One region of the Streptomyces sp. NPDC050636 genome, then DNA from elsewhere that is predicted to be linked to it. Evidence: riboswitches for the same ligand, from Rfam matches in the RefSeq annotation. Region 1 holds a riboswitch; each other region holds the start of a gene.
The links. A riboswitch is a leader RNA that binds a small molecule or an ion and turns the genes downstream of it on or off. The one in region 1 is predicted to bind cobalamin.
Positions count from the first base shown of each region.

Region 2: linked by a shared signal. The riboswitch ahead of AB0I10_RS26310 (CoA-acylating methylmalonate-semialdehyde dehydrogenase) and the one ahead of AB0I10_RS14525 (iron ABC transporter permease) in region 1 are both predicted to bind cobalamin.
Region 3: linked by a shared signal. The riboswitch ahead of cobN (cobaltochelatase subunit CobN) and the one ahead of AB0I10_RS14525 (iron ABC transporter permease) in region 1 are both predicted to bind cobalamin.

Region 1 is NZ_JBFAIP010000014.1:43,655-45,915, reverse strand. It holds gene AB0I10_RS14535 (DsrE family protein) at 1-113, opposite strand, end outside; gene AB0I10_RS14530 (FABP family protein) at 450-1,037, shown strand; cobalamin riboswitch at 1,065-1,193, shown strand; gene AB0I10_RS14525 (iron ABC transporter permease) at 1,342-2,261, shown strand, end outside.
Region 2 is NZ_JBFAIP010000044.1:25,520-27,780, forward strand. It holds gene AB0I10_RS26310 (CoA-acylating methylmalonate-semialdehyde dehydrogenase) at 1-939, opposite strand, end outside; cobalamin riboswitch at 1,139-1,325, opposite strand; gene aceA (isocitrate lyase) at 1,688-2,261, shown strand, end outside.
Region 3 is NZ_JBFAIP010000057.1:23,240-25,500, forward strand. It holds gene cobN (cobaltochelatase subunit CobN) at 1-1,339, opposite strand, end outside; cobalamin riboswitch at 1,375-1,510, opposite strand; gene cobG (precorrin-3B synthase) at 1,661-2,261, shown strand, end outside.

The DNA.
Region 1 (2,261 bases):
GAGACCTCGGCCCCGCTGGCCACGGCCACCGCCGCCGCCGTGAACGCCTGAGAGCACCGCTCGGGCGCGTCCGCCCCTGCCGTCGCCTTGATCACGAGCTTCTTCTTCGCCATGCGGCCAGACTAGGGTCTGTCCGATAGGTCAGGGCCTAGAGGTGCAGCAGGATGGGGGTACCCCTGCTCCTTAAGAGCTTGGCGGCGGACCTCACAGCGCCGCTGCCACGGTCGCCGACTAGACTCGCAGGCGGTCCGTAACCTCACTCCGTCCAAGGAGCGCGCTCGTGCTTGAGGCAGTCTTCACCACCCTGCTCGTCCTCGTCGGCGTCGGCGTGGTCGCTTTCGCCGGTCTGACCTGGAAGAAGCTGTACCAGGGCCAGCGCTGACCTGCCCGTCCTCCGTACGAGCGCGTCGCGCACCCCTCCTTTCGCCCCCTAAAGATCGCCTGAGCTCATGATCGAGATCCCGTCCGACCTGAACCCGGCCCTCGTGCCGCTCGCCTTCCTCCTCGGCAACTGGGAGGGCGCGGGCGTCGCCGACTTCCCTGGCACCGAGAAGTGCAACTTCGGGCAGGAGGTCACCTTCACCCACGACGGCCGTGACTTCCTCGAATACACCTCGCACAGCTGGGTGCTCGACAGCGAGGGCAAGAAGGTCCGCCCGCTGGAGACCGAGAGCGGCTACTGGCGGATCGACGCGGACCGCAGGGTCGAGATCGTGATGATCCGCGACCAGGGCGTGGTCGAGGTCTGGTACGGCGAGCTCGCCGACCGGAAGCCGCAGATCGACCTGGCCACCGACGCCGTCGCGCGCACCGCGGCCTCCGGCCCGTACAGCGGCGGCAAGCGGCTCTACGGCTATGTCAACGGCGACCTGATGTGGGTCGGCGAGAAGGCCACCCCCGACGTGCCGCTGCGCCCGTACATGTCGGCGCAACTGAAGAAGGTCGCCGATCTGAAGCAGTGGGCGGAGAGCCTGCCCGACGACATGCCGGACGGCGTCTCCTTCTTCAACCCGGACGGCACGCCCTACAAGGGCTGACCGGCACAGCAGCACAGCAGCACAGCAGCACCCAGTACGACCCAGCGTTACGCGCCCCGCGGGGGAAGTCCGGTGAGAGTCCGGCGCTGACCCGCAACGGTTGAGCGGAAGCCCCTTCCGCAAGCCCGATCACCCGCGGCGGCGCCTGATCCTGACAACTCGCCGTGGACTGCGATGGGACACCGCCGTTGCCTGGGGGCACTCCCCCGGCCGGCGCTGGGGGGACCCCCGCTCAGCGTCAGCTGGGGGCGCTCCGGGCCGCCGCTCCTTTCCGCATGGACGCGGCCCGAGCCGAAGGCTCCTCTTGGCACCCCCCGCCCGTACCGCCCCCTTGGCGGCCGCGCTCTCCCTCGCCCTCCTCGGCTCCCTGCTCTGCGGGGTCGGCCTCGGCGCCGCCGGGGTGAGCTGGCCGCAGGTGCTGCGCTATCTCGGCGCCGGGCTGACCGGCGGCACCATCGCGCCCGACGAGGTCCCCGCCTACACCATCGTGTGGGAGCTGCGCTTCCCACGGGCCGTGCTGGCCGCCGTCGTGGGCGCCGGGCTCTCCGCCATCGGCGTGGCCGTACAGGCCATGGTCCGTAACGCCCTCGCCGACCCCTTCGTCCTCGGCATCTCCTCCGGCGCCGCCGTCGGCGCCAACGCCGTGCTCCTCTTCGGGGCGCTCGGCACGCTCGGCGTCTGGGCACTGTCGGTGTCCGCGTTCGTCTCCGCGCTGATCGCGATGGTGCTGGTGTACGCGGCGGCCCGCACCGTCCACGGGCTCACCCCGCTGCGCCTGGTCCTCACCGGCTCGGCCATGTACTACGGCTTCTCCGCCATCACCACCCTCATGGTGTTCACCGCCGACCGCGGCGAGGCCGCCCGCTCCGCGATGATGTGGCTGCTGGGCAGCCTGAGCGGGGCCGGCTGGGGCTCGGTGCCGATAGCCGCGGCCGCGGTGGCCGCCGCGCTGGCATATCTGCTGCTCTCCGCGGGCCGGCTGAACGCACTGGCCATGGGCGACGAGACGGCCGCCGCCCTCGGGGTCGACGGGGAGCGGCTGCGCCGTGAACTGTTCGTCGTCGCCGCGGCGGTCACCGGCGCGGTGGTCGCCGTCAGCGGCGCGATCGGCTTCGTGGGCCTGATGGTGCCGCATGTGACGCGGATGCTGGTCGGCGCCGACCACCGCCGGGTGCTGGCCGTCGCGCCGCTGCTGGGCGCGGTGCTGCTGGTGTGGGTCGATCT
Region 2 (2,261 bases), on a different contig from region 1:
GCCGATGCGCAGCTGCCCGATGCGCTCCTTCAGGCGTTCCACCAGGGCGTCGGCGGTGGTCTCGCCGACAGGGACGGCCACGGAGATCGCCATGCAACGCTCCCCCGCCGAGCCGTATCCCGCGCCGATCAGGGCGTCGACGGCCTGGTCGAGGTCGGCGTCCGGCATCACGATCATGTGGTTCTTGGCTCCGCCGAAGCACTGGGCTCGCTTGCCGTGCGCGGCGGCGGTGGCGTAGATGTGTGCGGCGATCGGCGTCGAGCCGACGAAGCCGAGCGCGCCGACCCGCGGGTCCGACAGCAGAGTGTCGACCGCTTCCTTGCCCCCGTTGACGACGTTGAGGACGCCTGGCGGAAGCCCCGCCTCCAGGAACAGCTCGGCGAGCCTGAGCGGTACCGAGGGGTCGCGCTCGGAGGGTTTGAGGATGAAGGAGTTGCCGCAGGCGAGGGCGGGGGCGGCCTTCCACAGGGGGATCATCGCGGGGAAGTTGAACGGGGTGATGCCGGCGGTGACACCGATGGGCCCGCGCAGGGAGTGGACGTCGATGCCGGTGCCGGCGTTGTCGGTGAACTCGCCCTTGAGCAGATGCGGGATGCCCGCGGCGAACTCGACGACCTCCAGGCCGCGTTGGAGGTCTCCGTGGGCGTCGGCGACGGTCTTGCCGTGCTCCGACGACAGCAGCCGGGCCAGCGACTCCCGTTCCCCTTCCACGAGTTGCAGGAACTTCAGCAGCACGCGGGCGCGGCGCTGCGGATTCCACTCGCCCCACTCGCACTGGGCCGAGGCGGCGTCGGCGATCGCCGCCTCGGTCTCACCGCGGTCGGCGAGCGGGACGCGGGCCTGCACCTCGCCGGTGTTGGGGTCGTACACATCGCCGTAGATCCCCGAGGTTCCCGGGGTGTGTTTGCCGCCGATGAAATGTGCCAGTTCACGGACCATGAAAGCCTGCTCTCGTCAGGTGAGATCCGGGGATGGCGCGCCGGCCCGGCACGGACACCGGGTGGCGTGCGTGCGGGGCGGCGCGAGAAGCGCAGGGGCTGGGTGGCCGTCAGTCGTCGGCGGTCGGTACCCGTCGGATTCGCCGGCCAGGGGCGTGGGTGCACACCGGTGCCATGCGTGTCTGCTCCATCCTCGTGGACAACACGGAACGTCCCGCGGCCGGTATCCTGACTCCCGGATCAGTACACGCTCCCCGGCCTTCCCGACGGACTTCTCCGTCAGTGGCCGGTCTCTTTCGGGGAGCGCATTCCCCGGTCACAGTGGCGGGACCGCGCCGGAATCACACCGGCTTCCCTGCACCGCGGGCCTTGTCCCCCGAACATATAGTTGGACGTCCTAGTAAGTCCACCCCGCCGCGTCCGCGCAGCAGAACATCGCCGCTCCGCACCTTCGCAAGGTTGGCAAAGACGGGCGGGAAGATACACAAAACTTGGCACACTTCCCCGCTTGATGGCACTCAGTGCCGGTGCCAAAGTCTGAGTACGGCCCGCCGGAACCGGCGACCGAAGCGGAACACCGGGCACGATTCACGCCCTGATGTCGGAGAACCCGGCCGTTCCGGACGGAAGTCCGCGCAACATTGCTCACCCTTGATCGCGCAGGGACCTCCGGCGGGCCGCATCCGAATACGGCACTCAGTGCCACATTCGCAACTTTGACGAGATACAGGCAGACCCGGGAGACGGTCATGGCACAGGCAAGCACGACGACGGCCGCAGAGCTGGCGCAGCGGTGGGCTACCGACCCGCGCTGGAAGGGTATCGAGCGCACCTACACGGCCGAGGACGTGGTGCGGCTGTCGGGCAGCGTCCGTGAGGAGCACACGCTCGCCCGGCGCGGCGCCGAGCGGCTGTGGCGGCAACTGCACGAGCAGGACTACATCCACGCGCTCGGTGCGCTGACCGGCGGTCAGGCGGTGCAGCAGGTCAAGGCCGGTCTCCAGGCCATCTACCTGTCCGGCTGGCAGGTCGCCGCGGACGCCAACCAGGCCGGCCACACCTACCCCGACCAGAGCCTGTACCCCGCCAACTCCGTGCCGCAGGTGGTCCGCCGGATCAACAACGCGTTGCTGCGCGCCGACCAGATCGCCACCGCCGAGGGCAACGGTGACACCACGGACTGGCTCGCGCCGATCGTGGCCGACGCCGAGGCCGGGTTCGGCGGGCCCCTCAACGCCTTCGAGCTGACCAAGGCGATGATCGCGGCCGGCGCGGCCGGTATCCACTACGAGGACCAGCTCGCCTCCGAGAAGAAGTGCGGCC
Region 3 (2,261 bases), on a different contig from region 1:
CCCAGTGCTGCTCGACGGCGTCGCGGAGTTCCTGCGGCAGCGTGGCGTACCAGCGCTTGTAGTCGGCGGCCGGGATACGGACCGGGTTGCGGGCGAGCTGCTCCTCGGTGAGCCACTCCTGGTCGTGGCCGCCGGCCTCGATGAGGGCGTAGATCAGCTCGTCGCCGTCGCCGGAGGCCAGACCGGGCACCGGCTCCGCGGACTCGTCACCGAAGTCGTAGCCATCGGCGCGGAGGCGGCGCAGCAGCGCCACGGCGCTCGCCGGGGTGTCCAGGCCGACCGCGTTGCCGATACGGGAGTGCTTGGTGGGGTATGCGGAGAGGACCAGCGCCAGGCGCTTGTCGGCGGCCGGGATATGGCGCAGCCGGGCGTGGCGTACGGCGATACCGGCGACCCGGGCGGCGCGCTCGGGGTCGGCGACGTACACCGGCAGACCGTCCTCGTCGACCTCCTTGAAGGAGAACGGCACGGTGATCAGGCGGCCGTCGAACTCCGGGACCGCGATCTGCGAGGCGGCGTCCAGCGGGGACAGGCCCTCGTCGTTCTCCTCCCAGGCGGCACGCGAACCGGTCAGGCACAGCGCCTGGAGGATCGGCACGTCCAGGGCGGCGAGCGCGCCGGCGTCCCAGGACTCATCGTCGCCGCCGGCCGACGCCTCCGCGGGCTTGGTGCCGCCGGCGGCCAGGACGGTGGTGACGATGGCGTCGGCCGGCCGCAGCGCGTCGATCAGCTCCGGTTCGGGGGCGCGCAGCGAGGCGACGAAGAGCGGGAGGGCACGGCCGCCCGCGCGCTCGATCTGCTCGCACAGGGCCCGTACGAAGCCGGTGTTGCCGCTCATGTGGTGGGCGCGGTAGTAGAGCACGGCGATGAGCGGGGCGTCGGCGGTGACGCCGGGCAGCGGGGTGTGGTCCAGCTGTCCCCAGGTGGGGGCGGGCGCCGGCGGCTCGAAGCCGTGGCCGGTCAGCAGCACGGTGTCGGACAGGAAGCGGGCGAGCTGTTCGAGGTTGGCGGGACCGCCGTGCGCGAGGTAGGCGTGCGCCTCGGCCGCGAGGCCGACCGGGACCGTGGACGCCTCCATGAGCTGGGCGTCGGGGGCCTGTTCTCCCGTGAGAACGATCACCGGCCGGTGCTGGTCCTCGGCGAGCAGCAGGTCGAGGCCTTCCTGCCAGGCGCGGATGCCGCCGAGGAGGCGTACGACGACGAGATCGACACCGTCCAGCAGCGCGGGCAGCTCATCGACTTCGAGGCGGGCGGGGTTGGCGAGCCGGTACGGCACGGGACCGGTGGCAGCGCGGGCGCTGAGCAGGTCGGTGTCGGAGGTCGACAGCAGCAGGAGCATGCGAGCGCAGGCCTTCCTCGGGGTGTCCGCGCCCCGGGTGGTCGTGTGGACGACGGGAGTTCCTGGCTCACCCGGTGGTGGCCGGGTTCACAGTGGCGGGACCGCGCCGGATTCTCACCGGGCTTCCTCCCTTGGGCACAAGGCCCAGCGCCGTCGCTGGCGTCCGGCGGGCCAGCTGACCCACCGACCTGCATAGTAAGGGCTGGGGGCGGTGCGGGGGAGGGCGCACCTCCAGACCCCGCGCCGGGGGAGCGCAAGGCCGGATCTCCGTCCGCCCGGAGCCCGGATCCGCCGTTCCCCGACGTCGGTATGCTCGCCGCCATGCCGCCATCCCCCGAGCTCAGCCCCCATGGGGCCGAACCGCCCGTACGGGACCGCGGTGACGCCTGCCCGGGAGCGCTGCGGCTGCACTCCGCCGCCGACGGCCGGCTCTCGCGAGTGCGGCTACCCGCCGGTTATTTGACGGCACATCAGGCAACTGCGCTGGCCGACGCCGCGGAGCGGCTCGGCGACGGCCAGCTCTCCCTCACCTCGCGCGGCAACGCGGAGCTCCGCGGCCTCCCGGACGGCTGCGGCCAGGAGCTGGCGGATCTTCTGCGCGCCGCCGGCCTGCTGCCCTCCGCGCGCCATGAACGCATCCGCAACATCCTGGCCTCCCCGCTGGCCTGCCTGGACCATCACACCCACTCTGACGTGCAGTTGTGGGCCCGGCAGCTGGACGCCCTGCTCTGCGCGAGCACGTCCGCGACCGCCCTCTCCGGCCGATTTCTGTTCGTCCTGGACGACGGGCGGGGCGATGTGGCGGCGCTCGGCGGGGATGTGACCTTGGTCGCAGAAGGGGCGAGCGACGGTGCGCCGGGGGGCGCCTCCGGAGGTGGGGCGCTGCTGTACATCGGCGACGATCCGGCGGCGGTGCGGATCG